DNA from 2 places in the Clostridium sp. CM038 genome. Region 1 is predicted to be linked to the other one. Evidence: riboswitches for the same ligand, from Rfam matches in the RefSeq annotation. Region 1 holds a riboswitch; the other holds the start of a gene.
What was found. Region 1 has a riboswitch for lysine ahead of kal (3-aminobutyryl-CoA ammonia lyase). Riboswitches for the same ligand answer to the same signal wherever they lie in the genome.
Positions count from the first base shown of each region.

Region 2: it holds a riboswitch for lysine, as region 1 does, so the genes downstream of both, ACWJKS_RS15390 (aspartate kinase) here and kal (3-aminobutyryl-CoA ammonia lyase) in region 1, are expected to answer to the same signal.

Region 1 is NZ_CM143651.1:292,492-305,356, forward strand. Features, by position in the region: gene ACWJKS_RS01310 (TetR/AcrR family transcriptional regulator) at 1-448, shown strand, start outside; gene ACWJKS_RS01315 (efflux RND transporter permease subunit) at 473-2,584, shown strand; gene ACWJKS_RS01320 (methyl-accepting chemotaxis protein) at 2,627-4,954, shown strand; gene ACWJKS_RS01325 (hypothetical protein) at 5,302-6,396, shown strand; gene ACWJKS_RS01330 (cysteine-rich small domain-containing protein) at 6,435-6,692, shown strand; lysine riboswitch at 6,798-6,978, shown strand; gene kal (3-aminobutyryl-CoA ammonia lyase) at 7,180-7,560, shown strand; gene kce (3-keto-5-aminohexanoate cleavage enzyme) at 7,719-8,543, shown strand; gene atoD (acetate CoA-transferase subunit alpha) at 8,592-9,245, shown strand; gene ACWJKS_RS01350 (3-oxoacid CoA-transferase subunit B) at 9,247-9,912, shown strand; gene kdd (L-erythro-3,5-diaminohexanoate dehydrogenase) at 9,925-10,962, shown strand; gene kamA (lysine 2,3-aminomutase) at 11,105-12,358, shown strand; gene kamB (lysine 5,6-aminomutase reactivase subunit KamB) at 12,396-12,865, shown strand, end outside.
Region 2 is NZ_CM143651.1:3,336,605-3,349,469, reverse strand. Features, by position in the region: gene ACWJKS_RS15405 (class I SAM-dependent methyltransferase) at 1-107, shown strand, start outside; gene ACWJKS_RS15400 (S-ribosylhomocysteine lyase) at 100-552, shown strand; gene ACWJKS_RS15395 (hypothetical protein) at 536-664, shown strand; lysine riboswitch at 863-1,034, shown strand; gene ACWJKS_RS15390 (aspartate kinase) at 1,201-2,400, shown strand; gene ACWJKS_RS15385 (ABC transporter permease) at 2,971-4,104, shown strand; gene ACWJKS_RS15380 (FtsX-like permease family protein) at 4,106-5,284, shown strand; gene ACWJKS_RS15375 (hypothetical protein) at 5,444-6,937, opposite strand; gene ACWJKS_RS15370 (ABC transporter ATP-binding protein) at 7,119-7,865, shown strand; gene ACWJKS_RS15365 (hypothetical protein) at 7,818-8,174, opposite strand; gene pulA (type I pullulanase) at 8,663-10,954, shown strand; gene ACWJKS_RS15355 (MFS transporter) at 11,327-11,524, opposite strand; gene ACWJKS_RS15350 (ABC transporter ATP-binding protein) at 11,669-12,340, opposite strand; gene ACWJKS_RS15345 (ABC transporter permease) at 12,356-12,865, opposite strand, start outside.

The DNA.
Region 1 (12,865 bases):
TTATTTTAAAGACAAATATCACATTATTGATTTGATAGTCTTAAGAAAGAGTTCAAAAGTTTTAAAAGAAGCTATTGAGGTATCTATGAATAAGGAGTTTGAAGAATTTAATGATAAAGTAATATTCTTTGTAGATTATATAATTGAATATTTAAGGGAAGATAAAAAGCTTCTAAGGCTTATATATAAAAATCTTTCTTGGGGTATTTATAGAAAGGTGATAGCAGAACCTTTGGAGTACAACGAAATGAAGGAAATCGCAAAAGTATTTATGGATAATATAGTGAGCGAAACGATGTGTATATCGCAAGCTGAAAAGATATTATTTATGATTATTGAACTAACAGGTTCGGTTTGCTATAGCTCAATTATTTTAGAGGAACCAGATACTATAGATAATATGAAACCTGTGTTATTTAAAACTATTAAGAAAATATTGCAAAATTAATTTTCTAAGGGAGGGATGACCTAATTGAAAAAGTTCGGACATTTTATAGCTAAAAATAGGATAATAATTTTAATTATTTCTACATTGCTACTGGTTCCATCCGTAATTGGAATGGTAAACACAAAAATAAATTATGATCTTCTTACCTATCTACCGCAAGAACTTGATTCCATGAAGGGACAAAATATTTTAGACAAAACATTCTCAAACGCAGCCACTTCAATGCTTATTGTTGATAATATGGAAGGCAAGGATGTTTTAAAAATAAAAGAAAAGGTTTCAAAGGTTAAAGGTGTAGAAAAAATTATTTGGGTAGATGATATTTTAGATACTACTATACCTAAGGAGATTTTGCCAGATGAAATTAAAAGCTCTTTTTATAGTGGCAATTCTACTATGTTAATAATTAAATTTAAAGAATCAGCATCTTCAGAAGCCACACAAAATGGTATAACCAATATAAGGAAGGTAACAAATAAACAATGTTATTTAAGTGGTATATCGGCAATTGTAAAGGATACTAAAGATTTATCGGATAAAGAAACACCATTTTATGTAATGATTGCAGTAATACTATCAGTCGTAGTTTTATCTTTAACAATGCAATCAGTTATAATTCCATTTATTTTCTTGTTAGGGATAGGGTATGCCATATTATATAATATGGGAACAAATATATTCTTAGGGCAAATTTCTTATGTAACAAAGGCATTAGCAGCAGTACTTCAACTTGGTGTAACTATGGATTATTCAATATTTTTACTTCATAGATACGATGAGGAAAGAGAACTTATGCCAAATGATCGTATAGGGGCAATGGGTGATGCTATAGCAAATACCATGGTCGCTATATCCGGAAGCTCACTCACAACTATAGCAGGTTTCTTAGCATTATGTACCATGCAACTTGCATTAGGTAAGGATATCGGGCTAGTAATGGCAAAGGGCGTTTTGCTTGGGGTTATAACTACGGTAACAGTATTGCCTGCATTGATTTTAGTGTTTGATAAACCTATTCATAGATTTAGTCACAAAACCATATTACCTGAATTTGATAAAACATCAAAACTGGCTACCAAACACTATAAAGTAATAACTATAGTATTTTTACTTGCATTTATACCAGCTATTTACGGAAATAACCACACTAAGGTTTATTATAACTTAGATGAATCGCTACCAAAGAATTTGGATTCTATTGTGGCAACAAATAAACTAAAGAAAGATTACAATATGACTTCGACACACTTTATTGTAATAAATGATAAGCTTGAAACTGATAAAGTTAAGGAAATGGTAAAGAAAATAGAAAAGGTAGATGGAATTGACAAGGTACTTGCTTCAGATAAGTACTTAGGACCACTTATTCCAGAAAGCTTTATCCCAGAAGATATTAAAGCCATTGTTCAAAAGGGCGGATATAAACTAATAATGGCAAATTCTAAATATAAGGCAGCTACAAAAGAAGAAAATGATCAGATAGATGAAGTAATTAAAGTTACAAAACAATATGACCCGAAATCAATGGTTTCAGGAGAAGGACCTCTTACTAAAGATTTGACAGAAATAGCGGATGTTGACTTTAAACATGTTAGCATAGCATCTATTGGCGCAATATTCGCTATAATACTTATAGTGTTTGCATCTGTATCTTTGCCAGTAATTCTGGTCTTAGCTATACAGCTCGCAATATTCATAAATATGGCAATTTCATGTTATATGGGAAATGTGATTCCATTTGTAGCATCTATAGTTATTGGAACTATACAGTTGGGGGCTACAGTTGACTATGCAATATTACTGACAACAAGATTTAGAGAAGAAATGAGAAATGGATACGAGAAAAACAAGGCTATGGAAATCGCAGTTAAGGGCTCTGCTAAATCTATTGTAACCAGTGCATTAACCTTTTTCGCAGCTACTGCAGGGGTAGCGATCATTTCTGACATGGAAATGATAAGTTCACTATGCACAATGATGGCAAGGGGAGCAGTAATAAGTATGGGAATTATCCTTTTTGTTCTTCCATCTATACTATTAGTAAGTGAAAAATTAATAATAATTACGAGTAGAAATTTTAAATCTAAAACACAAGCAAGTAGTGAACTAAAATCAGAATCACAATCAGAAAATTAAGAAGAACTTTTGAAAGCAAAACTATAGGGGAGATGTATTAACGTGAAAAATAAATGTATGTCAAAAAGATTATTAAGTATCGTGTTAATAGGTGCATTAGTTATTCCAAATATGACTTATGCTACTGAGTTAATTCAAAAGGATGAGACTGTTTATGTTACGTTAAATCAGCAAGGGGAGGTTAAAGAAAAAATAGTAAGTGATTGGCTTCACTCTAACGAGAAAAATATTGAAATTCATGATAAATCTATATTAAAGGATATAAAAAATGTAAAGGGTGAAGAAAAACCAAATGGTATTGGTGAGAGTTTAAATTGGAAGATAAGTGGTAATGATGTCTATTATAGAGGTACTACTGATAAAAAACTACCTATTGATGTAAATGTTAAATACTTGCTTGATGGAAAAGAAATTAAACCAGAGGATTTGGCAGGTAAAAGTGGAGAAGTGAAAATAAAAATTGATTATAAGAATAATGAAAGCCGTATGGTTAATATTAAAGGGAAAAACAGAAAAATATATACTCCATTTAGCACTGTAACTGTACTAGATTTGCCAATAGATAATTTTAGAAATGTTAAGATTAGCGGTGGGAAAATGATTAATGATGGGAATAATCAAATAGTCACTTTCATTTCTCTTCCAGGTATGAAGGAAAGCTTGGATTTAGAAAAGACTACTTTAGACTTAAAAGAGAATTTAGAAATTACTGCACAGGTAGAAAACTTTGAAATGGGTCCTATAATGATAACAGGGACGCCAGAACTTCCTGATATGGAAGAGTTTAAAAGTGCCTCATCTTTAGGGGATTTAACTAAAGGCATTAATAACATACAAGATGCTAGTACCAAGCTAGCTGAGGGAACAGGCAAATTAGACCTTGGTCAAAAGGCTTTAGCTGATAATATGACATTATTTAATGGTGGAGTAACTAAGCTAGGCGTTGGGGTTTCAGGATTTAATACTGGTATGATAAAGATTGGCGACGGTACAAGTGCAGCACAAAGTGGTGCTCAGAAGGTGGCAGGTGGATTAAAAGCATTTGAGGCAGGAACTAGAAAACTCGGTAGTGGAGCACAGCAGTTTGGATCAGGTACAGTAGAATTTGCTGCAAATTCAAAGGCATTTGCAGATGGAGCAGGTAAGGTAGCATATGGAACAGATAAATTAGTTGCAGGTTCTAAAGGGCTATCAGATGGAGCTAATAAGTTAGCTGAAGGGACTAATACAGTGTCGGCTAAAATGGAATCACTAAGTGAGGGACTAGATACAATGGTGAATTCTACAGGGGATCTACAGCAAGGTCAAAAAAAAGTAACAGATGGTGCAGAGCAAAGCTTAGAAGGTATAGATAAACTAAAAAAAGGTAAAGAGTCAGAGATAAAAGCTACTGATTCTTTAATATCAGGAATTGAAAAATTACAGGGACTTATTGGGTTCCTTGGGGAAATTCCTGGTACAGGTGAAATAGCAGGAAATTTAAATGGTGGATTAGAAAATGAAAAAGGGGGCCTTGTAGCTTTAAAGGATGGCGGCAATGAATTGTTACAAGGATTAAATGAACTTGAAGAAGGCATAGAAAAAATCAAAACTTGTTCACAGCAGGTAGATACAGGTATGGGCCAGCTTCAAGAAGGACAAAAAAATGCAGTGTCAGGGTCAAAAGAATTAGCTAAGGCCACAAAACAAATATCAGATAAAACTGGTGAATTAGCTAATGGAGCAGGAGGACTTGCGCAAGGCACAGAACAATTAGGAACAGCTGCAGGAAAGCTTAAAACTGGTAGTCGGGGACTCATAGGTGGAGCAAATAAGTTAAATAATGCAGCTGAAGACTTAAGCGCAGGAACAAAAGTTATGGGAGAAAACACTAATAAATTAGTGGTAGGATCTCAAAGCGTGGCAGATGGTTTAACAAAATTAAATAATGATGGGATAAAACCATTAACACAAGGATCAAGTAAACTAAATTCAGCGGTGGGTGAACTTTCTGTAGGGTCAGGAAAATTAAAAGAAGGTGCCAATAAATTAGCAAATGGAAATAAAGAATTAGATAAAAATATGAAAAAATTTGATAAAGAGGGTATTCAAAAGATAAGTGGCGAAATTGACAGCAAAATGGGAGATGTGCGAGATATTATTGATGTGAAAGATGAACTTGTAAAAATATCTAATAATTATGGTACATTTTCAGGTGTAGGTGATAAGATGGATGGTAAAGTTAAATTTGTTATGAAAACTGATGGGATAAAAGTAAAGACTGTGGCAACTAAAGAAGATAAAAAAGTTGTAGAGATAAAAGAAGAAAAGAAGGGCTTTTTAACATGGGTAAAGAACATATTTAGCAGTAATGATCAAATGAAAAAATAATAAATCTAAAAATGAAGGTAGATACCGATTTAAATCGGAATGTAGAATTTATGGAAAGTATCTATAACAAATGCGAAAATAATTTCAAAAGTAATAAAGGGCGTTAGTTTAAATTTAAACTAATGCCCTTTATTACTTTTGAACGGATAAACCAATGTTAATATTTACAAAAAATTCATAATTAAAAGATAAAATAAACATTGTATATTTTTAAATTGTAAACATATAAATAACAGTGTAAAACACAAAAGAATCCAGTTGATACACTAATATAAGTGGAGTATAATAATCTAAGTTTCAATGATTTAAAATAATAATTATTATGAATTTAAATGAGGAGCAAAATTATGACTGGCCATAAAAAAATAACGAAAAAAAAATTAAAGTTACTCATTGTAGCGATGTGTTTATCGCTAAGCATATTGACACTGAGGGCTTATTTAAATAAAATCAATAGAAATTCGAGTAAAAATATAGAGACTATATCTAGTAAAGATGCTGAAATTAAAAGTAAGGATCAAAATGCAAAGCTAACAAAGATAGCATTCGAGAAGAATAATAATGTTTATCTTTATGATGAAATAAATGAACAGATTAAATCTTTAGGGGATAATTCAAATTCAAAAGATCTATTACAACTTTCTCCAGATAAAACAAAAATAGTATTTAGATCTTTTAATGAAGAAAAAGAAATAAATCCCCCACATATAATTGTTTATGATATTAAAACTGAAAAATCAACAGAGATTGATATAAATAATAAAGACGTTCAACAAATTATTGAACTCAAGTGGATAGATAATGAAAACATTTTGATTACGGGTCATATTAATCCGTCAGCTTCAGGTTATGCAATATATAACATAAAAAACAAATTGGAGTTAATATCATGCGTTGGTACCATAAGAGATATTATTATAAATAAAAAAAGCATCCTTTATAGCGTTACACCTCATATATTTCCAAAACCTAGGGCCAATTTATATATTAATGGTAATAAAATTTTTGAAAGTATAGAGGATAAGGAAGAAATATATGATGGAGTGATATCTAAAGATGGTAAAATGCTTGCCTTTAGAAGTTGGCTTTCAGATTCAAAGAATTCGAATGGTGAAGTAAGTGCTTATATTAATGTAGCTAAAATTAATAATGATGGAAAATCAATAAGTGATTTAAAGAAGACAAGCATAAATAGTGACATAACTGGAGATTTAAAATTTGATGATAAAAATAATATAAATATTATAGGGGACAAATTTATATATAAATTAGAAGCAGGCAATATTATTAAGGAAAAAAATAATTTGCCAAAGCAAGCAGAACTTTCTGCTGCGCAACTTAAAAAATTTAAACAAATTTTGAACAAGCAATTCCCCGAAGAATCTATTTTAGAGCAAACAATATTAGAAGATATAGATATATATAATGTGGTAACTTTTTAGAATTCGGAACTAACCTAGAAATTAAAGGAGGGTTAAAAATGAATAATAACTATAAATTTTTTAAAAATAAAGATTGCGAATATTTCCCATGCCATCAAGTTAAAGATGATGAAAAATTTAATTGTCTATTTTGCTATTGTCCACTATATTTTCTAGAGGAGTGTGGTGGAAATGGGAAATTCGTAAGTGGTGTTAAAGATTGCTCAATTTGCATGATTCCACATTCTGAAAATGGATATGAGTATATAGTAAGCAAGATAGTGGAAGTAAACAAAGCAAAAAGAAATAATAACTAAGAAAAAGTATTTTTTACTAAAAAAGTATAATTTTAAAAAAACATTGCATTTGAAACGTTTACGTATTATAATTAAGTAAGAGTTAAAAATAAAATTTAATAGTTTCACATAAATAGAGGTGCAGATAAAGAGGTAATTTTTGAATGATAAGGATATGAACATCCAATATCAAAAATGAAGTATTTGTTTGCCGAAAGAATATTTTGGTTCTTCAATTTATTCTTGGGGATAGAAAGTAGTATTTCTATCACTGCCATAAGAGTTCTTATGGAGAGCTATTTATGTAATGAAAAGATGTTTTTTCATTGCATTAATAGACCTAGTACTTTGGTTAATTAAGGCGCTGAAAAATCAGTGCCTTTTTTTATTTCAAAATAAATTAACATAAGGCATTTTCTAAAAGATACACAACACAGATTTGTTGTTTTTTACAAAATTCCTAAAAATTACAAAATGAATAACTACAATAAACGAGGAGGAAAATAAAATGAAGTCTTTAATAAGGTTAAGAATGAGTGCACATGATGCACATTACGGTGGAAATTTAGTAGATGGAGCAAGAATGCTTCAATTATTTGGGGATGTAGCTACAGAACTTTTAATTATGAACGATGGTGATGAAGGATTATTCAAAGCATACGATGCTGTAGAATTTTTAGCACCAGTTTATGCAGGTGACTATATAGAAGCTGTTGGAGAAATAGTGAAGGTAGGGAATTCATCAAGAAAAATGATTTTCGAAGCAAGAAAAGTTATAGTACCAAGACCAGATATAAATGATTCAGCTTGTGATGTATTAGAAGAACCAATAATAGTTTGTAAGGCAAGCGGAACTTGCGTAGTTCTAAAAGAAAACCAAAGAAAATAATATGCAAGAGAATTAATGTAAACTTTTTCACCTAGTGGTTAATATTTTAGTTGCTAAATAAGTTTGTGCAAAATTATCATAATATACATAACTTATCATAAATATTATGGTAGATAGTAATTATTTTTGCACCACGAAGCACTATAAGGAGGTAGCACATGGAAAAATTAATAATTACTGCAGCTATATCTGGAGCGGAAGTTACAAAAGAACATAATCCAAATGTACCCTATACTGTTGAGGAAGTGGCAATAGAAGCGGAAAAAGCTTATAAAGCAGGAGCTAGCATCATTCATTTACACGTAAGGAAAGATGATGGAACACCTACTCAAGACAGGGAAAGATTTAGAGCTTGTATTGAAGCTATTAAAGAAAGATGTCCGGATGCAATTGTTCAACCATCAACAGGCGGAGCTGTCGGAATGAGTAATGCAGAAAGATTACAACCAGTTGATTTAGGACCAGAAATGGCAACCTTAGATGCAGGTACTTGTAATTTTGGTGGAGATGATGTATTCGTAAATACTGAAAACACTATTAAAGAATTTGGTAAAAAGATGATTGAAATGGGTGTAAAACCAGAAATTGAAGTTTTTGATAAGGGCATGGTAGACATGGCAATAAGACTTCAAAAGAAAGGTTTTATAAAAACACCAATGCATTTTAACTTTGTTATGGGTGTAAATGGTGGGATAACTGCTTCGCCAAGAGATTTAGTATTTATGGCAGGAAGCGTGCCAGAGGGAAGTACTTACACTGTATCAGGTATTGGTAGATTTGAATTTCAAATGGCAGCTGTGACTATTGTAATGGGTGGTCATGTAAGAGTTGGATTTGAAGATAATGTGTATATTGAAAAAGGTATACCAGCTAAATCAAATGCAGAATTAGTAGAAAAAGTAGTTAGACTTGCGAAAGAACTTAACAGAGAAATTGCCACTCCACAAGAAGCAAGAGAGATATTGGGTTTAAACAAAATATAAAACTGATAATTGTTATATCTTCAAGATAAATAAGAGGAGGTAAAATAAATGAATAAGGTTGTATCTTTAGAACAAGTTAGGCCATTACTCAAAGATGGAATGTCAATAATGATAGGTGGATTTTTAGCCTGTGGAACACCTGAAAAGATGATAGATCTATTAATAGAAACAAATGTAAAAAACTTAACTATAATAGCAAATGATACAAGCTATGTAGATAGGGGCATAGGAAGACTTGTAGTAAACGGTCAAGTTAAAAAAGTTGTGGCTTCTCATATAGGAACAAATGCTGAAACGGGAAGACTTATGACAGAAGGAAAAATGGAAGTAGAACTTGTGCCACAAGGAACACTAATTGAAAGAATAAGAGCAGCGGGAGCTGGGCTTGGTGGAGTGCTTACCCCTACAGGAGTTGGTACTATGATAGAAGAAGGAAAACAAAAACTTACAATAGAAGGAAAAGAATATCTATTAGAGCTTCCAATTAAAGCAGATTTAGCACTTGTTTATGCAAGCGTCGTAGATGAAATTGGAAATGCAGTTTATTATGGAACAACAAAAAACTTTAATCCAATTATAGCTACTGCTGCAGAAACTGTAATAGTAGAAGCTGAAAAAATTGTTAAAATTGGAGATTTAGATCCAAATAATATTGTGACTCCATGTGTATTGGTTGATTATATTATAGGGGAGGCTAACTAATATGATTACAGATAGCAAGATTGCAAAACAAATTATTGCAAAAAGAATTGGTAAAGAATTAAAAGATGGACAACTTGTTAATTTGGGCATAGGGCTTCCAACATTAGTTACGAATTATATTCCAGAAGGCGTCCATGTTACTCTCCAATCAGAAAATGGAATGGTTGGAATGGGAGCTTCTCCAGCAAAAGGAGAAGAAAACAAGGATGTAACTAATGCAGGTGGTCAATTTACTACAATACTTCCTGGCGGAGCATACTTTGATACCGCAATGTCTTTCACTTTAATAAGAGGAGGACACGTTGATATGACTGTTCTTGGAGCATTGGAAGTAGATCAGGAAGGAAACTTAGCTAATTGGATTGTGCCAGGCAAAATGGTTCCTGGTATGGGTGGAGCAATGGATTTAGTAGTAGGAGCCAAAAAGGTTATTATTGCAATGCAACATACAGCTAAAGGGACTCCTAAAATATTAAAAAAATGTACGCTGCCATTAACAGCAAAGGCACAAGTTAACCTTATAGTTACAGAACTTGGAGTAATGGAATTTACTGAAAAGGGACTTGTACTTACTGAAATTCATAAAGATACAACAGTTGAAGAAGTTAAATCACTTACTGAAGCTGAATTAATAATATCAGAAAATCTAAAAATAATGGATGTATAGGAGGAAGTTATTATGAACAAAGGATGTAAATACGGAACTCACAGGTCACTTGAACCAAAAGGTGCATTGCCACAACCAGCAACTAAAATATCAAATGATATGAATATATTTGATAATGAAATTTTAATTGATGTTCAGGCTTTAAACATAGACTCAGCTAGCTTTACTCAAATAGAGGAAGAAGCAGGACATGACATTGAAAAAATAAAATCTAAAATCATGGAAATTGTAGCTGAAAAAGGAAAAATGCAAAATCCTGTAACAGGTTCAGGTGGAATGCTTATTGGAACAGTTGAAAAAATAGGCGAAGCTTTAAAAGGAACAACAGATCTTAAAGTGGGAGACAAAATCTCTACATTAGTTTCACTATCATTAACTCCTTTAAAAATAGAAAAAATTGTTGATATCAAACCAGATATCGATAGAGTTGAAATAAAAGGAAAAGCTATTTTATTTGAAAGTGGATTATATGCAAAACTTCCAAAAGACATGAATGAAAATCTAGCATTAGCAGCATTAGACGTTGCAGGAGCGCCAGCTCAAGTTGCTAAACTTGTTAAACCAGGTCAATCAGTTCTTTTACTAGGCGCAGCAGGAAAATCAGGAATGATTTGCTCTTATGAAGCAGTTAAAAGAGTAGGACCAACAGGAAACGTTATAGGCATTGTAAGAAATGAAGAAGAGAAAGCGAGATTAAAAAGATTAGGTCTAAAAATGCAAATAGTTATTGGAGATGCTAGAAACGCTATTGATGTAATGAACACTACTCTAGAGCACAACAATGGATGTGAAGTAGATGTAGCAATAAATATGGTTAATGTTCCAAATACTGAAATGTCATCAATTTTACCAGTAAAAGATGACGGAATAGTATACTTCTTCTCAATGGCTACAAGCTTTACAAAAGCAGCTCTTGGAGCTGAAGGTGTAGGTAAAGACGTTACTATGATCGTAGGAAACGGATACACTAAAGGACATGCTGAAATAACCCTTGAAGAGTTAAGAGAAAATGAAACATTAAGAAAAGTATTTGAAGAATTATACGTTTAATGACATTTCAGCTTCGAAGAAGATGATTTAATTGTGATTTAGAGAATACAATATAAAGTTATATTGTATTCTCTCTAAACCATATTGATATATCAACTACATATTATAAAATTAAAAATTATTATACGATGGAGGTACTAATATGAAAGTTAATAGAAGATTTGAATTATTTAAAGATGTAACTGATGAGCAATGGAATGATTGGAAATGGCAGGTTAAAAATAGAATTGAAAATGTGGATCAACTAAAAAAATATATACCATTAACGCAGGAGGAAGAAGAAGGAGCTAGGAAATGCGTTCAAACATTAAGAATGGCTATAACTCCTTATTACTTAGCATTAATAGACCCTAATGATCCAAACGATCCAATAAGAAAACAAGCTATACCAACAGGGCTTGAATTACATCAGGCACATGCTGATTTATTGGACCCATTACATGAAGATTCAGATTCTCCAGTACCAGGGTTAACTCATAGATACCCAGATAGAGTATTACTATTAATAACTGATCAATGCTCAATGTACTGCAGACACTGTACAAGAAGAAGATTCGCAGGTCAAAGCGATAGTGCTATGCCAATGGAAAGAATAGATAAAGCAATCGAGTACATTAAAAATACTCCACAAATTAGAGATGTATTATTATCAGGCGGAGATGCTCTACTTGTTTCAGATGATAAATTAGAATATATAATTAAAAAATTAAGAGCAATTCCACACGTTGAAATAATAAGAATGGGTTCGAGAGTACCAGTGGTTCTTCCACAAAGAATTACAAAAGAATTAGTTGATATGCTAAAGAAATATCATCCAATTTGGCTAAACACTCACTTTAATCATCCAAATGAAATTACAGAAGAAGCAAAACTTGCATGCGCGCGGCTTTCAAATGCAGGAGTACCTCTAGGAAATCAATCAGTTCTTTTAAGAGGGGTTAATGACTGTGCACATATAATGATGGACCTTGTACATGAGCTTGTTAAAATTAGAGTAAGACCATACTACATCTATCAATGTGATCTTTCAATGGGACTTGAGCACTTTAGAACACCAGTATCTAAAGGGATAGAAATTATTGAAGCTTTAAGAGGCCATACTTCAGGATTCTGTGTTCCAACATTTGTTGTTGACGCTCCAGGTGGCGGTGGTAAAATACCAGTAATGCCAACTTATATTATTTCTCAAAGTCCTGAAAAAGTGGTACTTAGAAACTTTGAAGGCGTTATAACTACTTATGAACAACCAACTAGTTATACTTCAGGTTGTCGCTGTGAAGTTTGCGAAGGAAAGAAAAAGGTTCATAAAGTAGGAGTGGCAGGGCTATTAAACGGTCAGCAAATGTCTATGGAACCAGCTGGACTTGAGAGAAATCTAAGAGGACATCACGAGTAAAATTAAGGACAGCATAAACAACCCAAGCATTTTCAATATGATTCAAAAATATGACAGTATTTCTATCATAGGAATGAATAAAAATGTAGGAAAAACAACCACCTTAAATCATATATTGAGGGAAGCCAGAGGGGAAATATCCCTTGGGCTTACCTCTATAGGAAGAGACGGAGAAGAGTTGGACCAAGTAACTGCTACTGAAAAACCTAAAATTTACATTGAAGAAGGAACTATAATTGCTACTGCAAAACAATGCTTATTGAATAGTGATATTACCAGGGAGATTTTAAAAACTACTGGTTTCAACACTCCTATGGGTGAAATAATTATATGCAGAGCATTAAGTGACGGATATGTAGATTTAGGCGGTCCATCTGTAAATTCCTATATGACTTTAATATGTGATGATCTTAAAAGGTTTGGAAGTGAGCTTGTAATTGTGGATGGTGCCCTTAATAGAAAAACCTTCGCCTCTCCATCAATTACAAATGCTACAATTTTATCAAC
Region 2 (12,865 bases), 1.1 Mb from region 1:
TTGAGAATACAGATTTAAGATGCAAAGGTTATTCTAGCAAAGGCGAATATACTGAAACTGGCATTTTCATTGCAGTAGCAAATAAGGAGGTAAGGGTAAATGATTAAGGTTGAAAGTTTTTCATTAGATCACACAAAGGTTGTGGCACCTTTTGTACGAAAATGTGAGGTAAAGATAGGCGAAAAGGGTGATAAAGTAACAAAGTTTGACTTAAGATTTATGCAACCAAACAAGGAGTTTATGAATATATCAGCTATCCATACTTTAGAGCATTTGCTTGCTGGATATATGAGAGAAGTAATGGACGGAATTATAGACATTTCACCTATGGGATGTAGAACAGGTTTTTACATGATCGTATGGAATGATGTCAGTGTAGATAGGGTTATAGAAGCCCTAAATTATGGATTGAAAAAGGTGATAGAAACAGAGGAAATCCCGGCAGCCAATGAAGTTCAATGTGGAAATTATAGAGATCATTCCTTAGATGGTGCAAAAGAATATGCAAAATTAGTTCTAAGTAGAGGTCTTAGCAGTGAGATATATAAATAGTATATTAAATATTATAGGAAATACACCACTTATTAAGCTAAATAATTTGGGTGTAAAAGAAGGTGTAAATATCTTCGCAAAACTGCAGCCATCAATTAAGGATACAATGTAAAGAGGGGCTATTTGTAGGCAGTTCTTTAGGGACTGCCATAGTATCTGCAATAAAACTTGGAGAATCCATTGAAGGTGGGAACATTGTTGCAATACTGCCTGAGAGGGGAGATAGATATTTTAGTAAGAACATCTGTAATTAATGCTTGTACTTATAAACATACTGTGATAATATAATAACTAATTTAATAAGTAAACTACCTAGGGTAGAGGTGCTGTATCTAAGAGTACTTGTTCGGAGCTGACAGGCTAAGATGAATAAGAAAAGGAGCTATGGCCGAAGAAAATGTATTTGGTGAAATTATTTTCTGAGATTACATATAATATATGTAAAATTGTCACTGATTTTTCAGTGGTGAGCTACAAGGTACACGAAGTTTGTATAAAAACATGTATTTTATGCAGCAAAGGTGTTCCTTTGCTGTATTTATTTTTTTTGGAAGCAATATATAAAGTTCTAAATTTCACCGAAGGTGATAAATAGCACCGAAGGTGATAATAGCACCGAAGGTGATAAATAATAGGAGTGATTTAAGTATGGCAGTAGTTGTTCAAAAATATGGCGGTTCATCTGTAGGAACTACAGAGAAAATTAAAGGAATTGCACAAAGTATAGTAAAGAGGAAAAATGAAGATACAGATTTAGTTATAGTAGTATCTGCTATGGGCGACACTACAGATGATTTATTATCTCTATCAAAAGGTATAGGAGAAAAACCAGATAAGAGAGAATTAGATGTTCTATTATCAACAGGTGAAATAATTTCAAGCGCACTACTCGCCATGGCAATTAAGGGACTTGGATATGATGCCATAAGTTATACTGCATACCAAATTGGGATTAAGACTAGTGGACAATATGGTAAAGCGTTAATTGAAGATATACACGGTGGCAAGATCAAAAAAAGCTTAAAAGAAGGCAAAATCGTAATAGTTGCTGGCTTCCAAGGAATAAATGGGGAAGGTGATATTACAACACTCGGCAGAGGTGGATCTGATACTACTGCAGTTGCTTTGGCTGTGAAGCTTAAGGGCAGGTGTGAAATATATACGGACGTTTCTGGAATATATAGTGTAGATCCTAGAGCATACAGTGCGGCTAAAAAATTAGATGAAATAGAATATGAAGAGATGCTTGAGCTAGCAAGTTTGGGAGCTCAAATAATGCATTCAAGGTCTATAGAACTTGCCCAAAAATATAGTATACCTATATATGTAGGGCTCAGTAATAGTGATATTAAAGGAACTGTAATTAAGGAGGTAAAAAATATGAATATGGAAAATAAACCAGTAACAGGAATAGCAACTAGTGATGAGGATGTTGCAGTAACACTTCAGCGTATACCTAAAGATGTGAATATATTGTCTACTATATTTGAAGCGATAGGAAGTAAAAGAATCAATATAGATATGATAAGTCAAACATCACCTATAGATGGAAGGGTAAGTGTATCATTTACTATACCTAAAGAGAGCTTAAAGGATAGTTTAGAAATTATAGATAACTTAATAGCAGATAATAAAGTTATAGTTGATGAGGAGATAACTAAATTTTCAGTGGTGGGGCTAGGAATGAAGACGACCTCTGGAGTAGCAGCTAGAATGTTTAGGGTTTTTAACAAAAACAATATTGAAATTAAAATGATTACTACATCAGAAATAAGAATTACTTGTGCTATTAAAACTGGAGACAAATTAAAGGCTATAAGGGTTGTTGCAGAGGAATTTAATCTGTAAATATAATTTATGGGGATATGTATTTTCCTAGTATAGTTAAAGTAAAAATAATTATTAGGATATCAAGAGCAGAAATGCTCTTTTTTTAGTTCGTTTACGGTATACCGTAGACGAACGCAAACTAATGGGCCTTTGAAAGTGTCATTATATTTATATCATTAAAGGAAGCCATATTAATTGCAGTAACAGAGGGGAAATATAAAGGACGTAAGTCTATTGAAGTACCAAGTTATGGGATAGGTAACTTAAAATAAACCAATATATTTTACGAAATATAACATGGTAATGCTGCTAGAAGATACTTCAAGGAGATTATAAAAATAATATATGAAATATCTCAAAAATAAACAGGATTGATATAACACCTATAAACAACGATGTAGTCACAATGTGACCGTACACGTATGGCTCCCTCACCAAAAGTTTTAAGAAAAATGTTTTTTTATACATAATGTTACAATATTCGCAGTTAATATCAAATATAATGGACAAGTACTTTATATTAAACATTAAAAGGAAATCAAATATATTTTATTTCTAATACTATAAACTTAATGGTGGAGTGAAGCAATGTTTAAATTAATTTCAAGAAAAATAAAAAGCAATTTTTTTCATTATTTTTTAATATATATAGGTTATTTTTCAGCTTTGTTAGTTATTTCATTTGGATTTACTTTTTTAAAATGTAGCAAAGATATGAATATCGATTATACAAATGGTAAAATAAAACACCAACAGTTGATTTCTGTAAATATTAATAATGATTCAAATGAAATACATTATGATAAATTAATGAATATTTTAAAAAAACATTCAAAAACAACATCAATCAGAATAGACGGTTTAATTGCAGAGAAACCTGTAGATGATAAAATATTTGAAATCCCAATTCAACCAGTAATATTTAATGAAACACCAGAATGGATTCCCACAATTACCAACGGACGATATTTAAACTCAAGTGAAAGTAAGTCAAAAGCTAAAATTGCCGTTATTGGTAAAGGTGTAGAAACTAATAAAATAAGTGAAAACAATTATATTAATTTAGGCGGGGAAAAATTTGAAATTATAGGCACAGCCGGTGAATTAAGTAATTTTTCTAATTATCTAGGTTCTGTTTTTGTTCCATTAGAATCTTTACCTGATAAAATGAAAAAAAACATAAAAACAATTCAGATATATTTATTGAAAAACAATAATAATTGTAAAAATGAAATGAATGAAATATTAAATGATGTTAATAAGTTACCCAATATAAAGGCAACTCAAGTTGAAATAGGCGAAGACTTATCTCAGTTTTATACTACTGTGTCTATAACTACATTTGTAAGCTGTTTAATTGTATTAGTATCAGTAAGTAATATAATTATTTTAGTGTTTTATTTAATGTTGAAAAACAAAAAAAACATTTTAATTAGTATTGCCTTAGGTGCAAACAGAAAAATAATTTGGGAACAAATATTTATGGAACTTATGTTAGTATCATTATGTGCTATTGTTTCTGCATTTATAGTTGCAAATTTATTAACGCCATTTGTTAAAAATAATTTTACACGTATTTTAAATATACAACATATACAATTTAGTTATTTAAATATAATAGTAACCTCTTTAGCTACTGTTATAATGAGTTTTTTAATATCAATAATAAGTGTAAAAAAGTTTTTCAAGTTAAATCTTATAACAGAATTAAAAGGGGAATAGTATGTTTAGATTACGAATATTAATTAACTCTATAATAAAGCAAGGTATAAAGTTTAAATTAGTTTTTCTTCAATTAATTATAGTATTTATATCTTTAAATTTTGCTTTTACTTTAATAAATAAAAACATAGAAGTAAAAGATAGCATTAATAAATTAGTTAGTAAAGATACATCAGTACTACTTAGAATGTCGGTAGGTTCACAAAATGAAGATCCTCTGAATTCAATTAACAAAATATATGAAGAAATTTCAAATAATAAAATGGTTGATAAAATCGGAAGTTATTCTATAAACAAAGTTAAAGTCGATCAAAGTGAGATTAATGCTATTTTTTTCAATAGAGGTGCTATTGATTTATATAATATCGATATTTGTAAAGGTAGCGATAAAATTTTTAGCTACAAAAAAAATCAAGATGAGATTCCAATTGTTATTAGTAATAATTTATCAAACAAATGGCATGTAGGGGATGTAATTACTACTAAAATGTCGCAAAATAACCAATCAAAAGATTTCAAATTGAAAATTATAGGAATAATAAGTAAAAATGCTGTTTTTTGGAATTCTAGGATAGGTGATAAATCATCGATTATTTCTTTAAGGGATTCCATTATTATACCATTTGATAAACAATACTTTTATGATGAGATTACTAATTTTAAAATGAAATCTAGTAATACAGTTGTTTCAACGAAAAACGTACATGACTTAAATAAATTTACAACTTATTTTTCAAAACTCAAGGATGGCAATACATTGCTTGATTATATTGAAGTTAATGAATTGATAACTCAAATATACAATATGAGCAAACCTTGGATTATGATGACATTAACATTTTCGTTTTTATTATGTATTTTATCCTTCATAGGATTTATAGGTATATTAATAAGTTATATTACTTTTAGAAAGAGAGAATACGGGATTAGATTCGCAGTAGGATCAACAAGTAAAGAATTATCAAGATTAGTATGTGGAGAAATATCTTTGTCACTAATTATAACTAATTTTATATCTATTCTTATTCTAATTATTATAAATAATATAGCAAAAATGAATTTAACCCCATTATCAATTATTAAATCTATTATCCCTTCTTTTGTTATCTCTCTTACTCTAGTGTTTATAACATTTTTAATATATAAATATTATATATTAAAGAAAAATATTGTTGATTGAGTAGTCACGGAAACTAATATGTAAAACTTAATTATGTATAGAGTCATTATAGTGCTATAAATTTTATGTTCAGAGAGCAGTTAGGAATAAAAATAGGTATAGCAAACAAGCCTACACGATGCAGGAATTTTCAGAAAAAAGTACTTAATTGTCAAACAGCTACTCTAATAAATTTAAAATACTAAAACCTGAAACTTTAAGTCTTGCATCTAGATGAATATTAATTCCAGCAATCATAGTCATAAATGAATAACGTTTTTTACCATGTATTCGTAAAGTATGAATTTTATAATCATTTAGAATACGATTGTTTATACGTTCTGAGCAGGTTCTAGTTTTATAAATAGTTTTCCATTGTTTTGAGCCGCGAGGCACAGGAGTAAACAACCGCAAATCCCATGATGGTTTAGTGTAGATTACTCGCCCATAAGGTGAAGGTGAGCACTGTTCACAGCAAGAGCAACTAGCAACCTTTTTTAAAACTAAAGGGCAACGCCATTTAAGGCGTGAACGACTTTTTTCATAACCGTTATAGACCATTTCATGGCCACCAATACAGATAGGAAATCCTTTTTCATTAATATCTAGAGTAACTGGATATTTTGAATTTCCTTTGTTTTTGGAGTTCAGATCAATAAAGGGATTAATGTTCCATTTAGAACATAATTCATATGTAGGGTAGTTATCATTAGCTGAGTCAAGAACATAATTTGATATAGTGAACTGCGGTAACAGTTCTCTAAATTCAGCTAATGCTACTATTCCAGTGACACTGTCGTGTCTGCTTGCCTCTACAAATCGTAGATAAATAGGTAGATCTATCTTATATTTTTTATTATAGACAGATAAAGCATAGAGAGTGTAGCCATAAAACCAACGATTTTCATGGCTGTCCCAACCCCAATTAGCATTTATGTCAGAAAGTCTACGAGGGCATTTGCAATCGTAAATTCCATTTTCACGGCAGTCACAAACTTTAGAACCATAGTAAGAAGACTTACAGTGAACACAAGTACCATCGCCGCCAACTGTAAGGTTATCTTTTTCTATTAAGTTAAGATTAAAAGAGGGTTCTACAGCAACTAATGAGAATATTTTTTGAAGCAGCCTTTCGGCTCTTAGGGAAAATGAGCGACCAGCTTCAAAAAAATCTGAAATTCTCTTAACAACACCAGTTTTTTTATTAGGAAGCTTTTTATTTTTCCCGGGTGCCTTAATTTTAGAGGGTTTCTTCTTATACGAATATATTTTTTTTAGGTTTACCCTGTCGGTAGACAGATTTGAAAGCCATAATCTAGAGATAAAATCATAATGAGCACCAAGTGATGGGACATTATTTTTAGTGCAGCCTATACAGGTTGCAAGTAACTCACAGGCATGAATCTTTTTAACCCAGTTGGTAATGCTTGTTTCCTTTTGAAAAAGCATTAAAGAAAATGAACGAAATATCTCAGGTTGAAGAGTTGCAGGTCTACCAATATTAGAATAATAAGGTTTTAATATCTCTCTAAGAATATCTAAGTCTAAGCAATACAACTTAGAGATAGAAGGTTCAAGTTCTATAATTTTTTTAGGAAAAGCTTTGTAGAAACATGAGAGATTTAAAATAATAAATTGCTGATAATCAGCATGAGAGCTCCAATTTTTAAGCATAAAATAATCCTCCTATTAAAACATGTCTTTAAGAGGAGGACCGCAAAATTTTACAGGCTTGTCAAGTGTTTTATGCAAAAAAAGTGGGGGAATCAACAAAAATTAATGATACTAAAAATGAGTAATCACAGGAGCTAAGGAGTTTCCGTGAAAGCTCTGATTTAATAAGGGGGAATTAATTTTGAGTTACATACAACTAATAGATATCATGAAAGACTATGGAGATAAACAAGAAACTGTACACGCTTTAAATAAGGTTAATTTTAATATAGAAAAAGGTGAGATGATTGCTATTTTAGGCACATCAGGCTCTGGGAAATCAACATTATTAAATTTAATTGGATGTTTAGACAAATGTACTAGCGGAAACTACATATTTGACGGTAAGGATATCACAAATTATAAAGATAAAGAATTAGCTATAATAAGAAATACCCAGATGGGATTTATATTTCAAAATTTTTCTTTAATCACAGATTATAACGTTATAGAAAATGTTGAAATGCCTCTTTTATATAGAAATTTACTTTTAGGTAAGAATAAAAAATTAAATAAACATGAAATTAAAAAATTAGCATTAAAACATTTAAAAGAAGTTGGTATAGATGGATATGCAAATAAAAAAGTTACTCAGTTATCTGGTGGTCAACAACAAAGGGTTGCAATAGCAAGGGCTTTAGTAAATACGCCAGATGTTATTTTAGCAGATGAACCAACAGGTTCTTTAGATAAGAATAATAGTTTAAATATTATTAATATGTTGAAAAATATTAATGAAACTAATAATACTACCATAATAGTGGTTACCCACGATGAACAAATTGCTGAATTCTGTCATAAAATCATTAGAATGGAAGATGGCATTATTATTAACGACATTTTAAAAGGAAAGTCTCTCACTTCTATAAGTGTGGATACTATACTGTAACAAAGAGAAAACTTTCAATAACTTAAATTTAGTGTTTGAAAATGTTTTTGAAGCTTTACATTGCTCAATATTATGGTTATAGTTGTTACCCAAAATTTCAAAAGCCATTGCGCCCATTGTGAAAACATTTGTAATCTCATCAATAGTTGCACCTTTTTCAAATTCCTCTGGGGACATAAATCTTGACGAACCCCACATATGTCCCATGGTATTAATAAAAAGATTTTTAGTGTAAAAATCTATATCACAAATTATAGTTTTATTAGTTTCAAAATCGTATATAATACTACCATCGGGTACAGCCGACATACGTGGTGCGTCCCGTCCCGACAGGGCGTATATTCTAGCAGGTGGGAATCCTGTCAAGGTAAGATTTAGCAAATCGCTTTGTATCGAGTCTTAGAGATGTTGCGGTAACGTAACATTTTAAGCGTAGACAGAAAGTTAGTAAGGTAGAATTGACTGGGTGGTAACCCAGCAGTGAATCGTATTGAGCTTCGGAAAGTTGGTATCAAGATAATTATTTTGGATGTAGGTTTGTCAATTTATCGAAGAAACAATATTTAAATATAATTAGATTTATTTATACAGATGAAAATGGACATTATAATGTTGAAGGTCATACCGTGGTTTTTTGTATGGATCGTTGCCGTACCCCTTAATAAGATTCATGTAAAAAAAGGATATTCCAATATAATATAGAAATATGTGATAGAAAGGTGGTTAAAAATTATGATTTATCAACGAAACATAAATGATATAATATAGTAAAAGAATAAATTTTAAGGGGGATTATTATGAAGCTAAAAAGATTATTCAAATCCAACAAAGTACTGATTGTATTATTGACATTAGTTTTAGTGGTTACAAATACATTTTTTTTGTTTCCAAATGAGAAAACGTTTGCACGAGGTACAAAAAGGGTATTTTCAGCTGTGAAGTTAGATGACATGAAGAACATAAACATAGAAACAAGTTTATTATTTCCATTTACCAATAAAGATAATGAAGGAATTACGGTAAAGGCAGATGGTAAAGAATTAGTGATTAAGGCTGTTACAAGCACTACGGTAAAAGATGGTTTGACTAAAACAGCTCAAATAGAACTCTTAGAAGATGCTATTTTAAGTCAGAAGCTTACAATTTCTAAAGAAGGTTTTAAAGATAAGGATGTGACCTTAGGAAAGGTAATGGGATGTGCTGGGTTTGATAAACTGTTCAATTACTCAGGAAATGATTTAGGAAACACTTATACTAAGGCTAAAACAAGCTTTAGAGTATGGGCACCCACTGCTACTGAGACAAAGCTTATAGTATACAAAAAATGGGATGATAAAACTGGCACTGAAATCAATATGAATAAAGGTGGAAAAGGAACATGGATAGCAGAATTAAAGGGAGACCAGAAAAACATATTTTATACCTACAAGGTTAATGTTGGCGGCAAATGGAATGAGGCAGTAGATCCCTATGCTCGTTCTGTTGCAGCTAATGGAGACAAAGGAGCTGTAATAGATTTAAAGGATACCGATCCGGATAAATGGGAACCTAACACAAAACCTAAGTTTACAAAATTAAATGATGCAATAATATACGAAACCCATGTTAGAGATTTTTCTATTGATACAAGTAGTGGTATCAAAAACAAGGGAAAATTCTTAGGACTTACTGAAACAGGAACAAAAACACCTGATGGTTCAAAAACTGGAATTGACTACATAAAGAATCTAGGGGTAACACATGTGCAGCTTATGCCTATATTTGATTATGCAAGTGTGGATGAGACCTCTTCAGCACCACAGTATAATTGGGGATATGATCCTAAAAATTACAATACTCCAGAAGGTAGTTATTCAACAGATCCCTATAATCCTAATGTAAGAGTTAAGGAATTAAAGGAAGCTGTTCAAGCCCTACATGATAAACGATTAAGAGTAACTATGGATGTGGTTTATAACCATATGTATAGTGCTGAAGACTCAAATTTTAATAAAATAGTACCTGGTTACTATTTTAGATATAATAATGATGGCACTCTTGCTAATGAAAGTGGATGTGGGAATGCTATAGCTTCAGAAAATTCCATGGCAAGAAAGTTTATTGTGGACTCTGTAGTTTATTGGACTAAGGAATATAATTTAGATGGTTTCAGATTTGACCTTATGGGTCTTACTGATACACGAACAATGAATGAGGTAAGAGCAGCCTTAAATTCTATTGATCCAAGTATCGTAGTTATTGGAGAAGGTTGGGACATGGGTGCAACTTTGAAACCAGAAGATAAATCGGATCAGAAAAATGCAGATAAATTAGCAAATATAAGTTTTTTCAATGATACCATAAGAGATGGAATAAAAGGTAGTGTATTTGATGCAACAGGAGCAGGCTTCGTTAATGGAAAAACTGGAGCAGAATTAGATATTAAAAAAGGTATCGTAGGTGCAACTTATTTTTCAACGGCTATAAACACTTGGGGAAAGGTTAATCCATTACAATCCGTTAATTATGTAGAAGCTCATGACAATAACACATTGTGGGATAAACTTCTTCTAACTAATCCTAATGATACAGATGCTACAAGATTAAAAATGGATAGATTAGCAAACAGTATTATTTTTACTTCCCAAGGAATTCCCTTCTTCCAGGCAGGTCAAGAATTTTTAAGAACAAAGGGTGGAAATTCAAACTCATATAATGCAGATGACAGTGTAAATTTACTTGATTGGAATAGAATGTCTGATAATAAAGATACTGTAAATTATGTAAAAGGGTTAATTGAACTTAAGAAAGCTCATCCAGCATTTAGTATGGATTCTGCTAATATGATTACGAAAAAACTAAAATTTATAGACACTGCAGCTAATGTTGTAGCATACTCTATTACAGATAATGAAAACAAAGATAAATGGAGTAGCATTATAGTGGCTTTTAATGCAAATAAAACTAAAACAACAATAAAGCTACCTAAAAATGCTAAGTGGAATATTGTTGTTGATGGAGAAAAAGCAGGAGTAAAAACTCTTAGAAAGTTTAAGGGTGATTCTGTCGTAGTTCCTGCTCAAACTTCTTTAGTGCTTTACAATAAATAAATTAAATTCAGATAAAAATAAAAAGTTCTGATTATTTATAATGTACCCTATAGGGTAGACGATTTAAAAAAGTCTACCCGGTAGGGTATTTTTATGTGTAATAAAGAAAAGCATTATGATTTAGTGATTTAAATTATATAGTAAATGAAAAGGTTAAAATCGTGAATATAGGAAATGGAACGACTTAAAGGACAGATAAAAGAGCTACACAAATTCTTGACAGATATTTTAGCCCGGTAATCCTAAATCGAAAAACTGAGAGTTTAGAATTACTGACCCAAAATAAAATTTGGGACTTTCCTATTGCTTCTGGTTACAGCTATGTTCTTCATACCCATTATAGAGGTAGGCTACTTTCCTTCTGAAATGTCGTTAAATTAATTCATTTATATTATCTAGTTTTATTTCTTGATTTCCAATTGAAGACTGTTGTATAGATGCTGATTTTTTTCCGTATATAAAATAGTATAAAAAGATAGACAAAAACACAATAGCAGCTAGTGTCATATACATTCTACGAAAACCAACTATAGGTATTATAATTCCCATTAGTAAAGGACCAATTCCCACTCCTGCATCCATTGAAATAAGGCAGGCCATAGAATATACAAGAAAAAAGAAACTCGCTGCATGCGAAGCGGTGAAGCTCCGCAGGAGATGATTTAATCTTCATAGGTGGGGAGTATTTCACATAAAAGGATTCTCTAATAAAATTTAAGCTTTAACTAACACACCACCTTTAAGTCTAAGTATAACGTCTGACTGGGATGCTACTTCACTAGAGTGCGTAACTACTATAACACACTTATTTTCTTTATGAGCAAGTGATTTAAATATAGTTACTATATCACTTGCGATATCAGCATCAAGATTTCCAGTTGGTTCATCTGCAATTATCAAATCTCCTTCTGAGGAAAGAGCGCGTGCTATTGCTACTCTCTGCTGCTGTCCACCACTTAGCTTTAATACGTTTCTATGGGCTTCATCTTTTGTTAAGCCCATCTTTTCTAGTAAATCATAAGCTTTTTGTTTTTTATTTTCTATTTTGTTCTTTGTTATTTCGATTGCTGTTAAAACATTCTGTAGAGCTGACATATAAGGTATTAAATTGTAGGATTGAAATACTATACCAATATATTTATTTCTATAATTAGTAAGCCCTATATTTGTTATATTCTTTTTTTCATATAATATCTCTCCAGCTTTGGATGTATCTAAACCACTAGCTAAAGCAAGAAATGTAGTTTTTCCTGAACCAGAGGAGCCAAGTATTGTGTAAAAAATTCCTTTTTCGAACTTAAAACCTATTTGCTTTAAAACCGTTGTTTTTTTTGAACCATCCTGATAATGATAACTCACATTTTTAAATTCTAATATTGTATTCATTTTTATAAAGCCTCCTTAATCATTTCTAGATAATATGGTTTTTGGATTAAATCGAAGTACTGAAACAGCTGAACCTGATGTTGCTAAAATCACTATAATGAATCCCATTAGATATAATTTTTGTAAATCCTTTGAACTCACGCTAACATCAATTTTGTCTATAGCCTCAGCATCAAACACTGGTGAATTACCTACCGTCATAACTCCTGATTGTGATTCTGTTTTTTCCTTTTCATTTGCTTTTATTTCATTTTGTAATAAAGTATTACCTACTTTCTGCGATACCTTATTGCCGGTGAATGTAGCTATACTAAAAGCTATGGTGGCAACAATTATTAGTTCTAATAATAATTGACCAATAATTCTAAATCTACTTTCTCCTAGAGACATCAATACACCAATTTCATATCTTCTGTCTTTAAGTGATAAATTTATTAAAAGTGATAAAATTACTGTACCAGCAATGGCGACTATAATAACTATGGTTTTTGAAAATGATCCAACACTTTCAATAGGTGACATCAG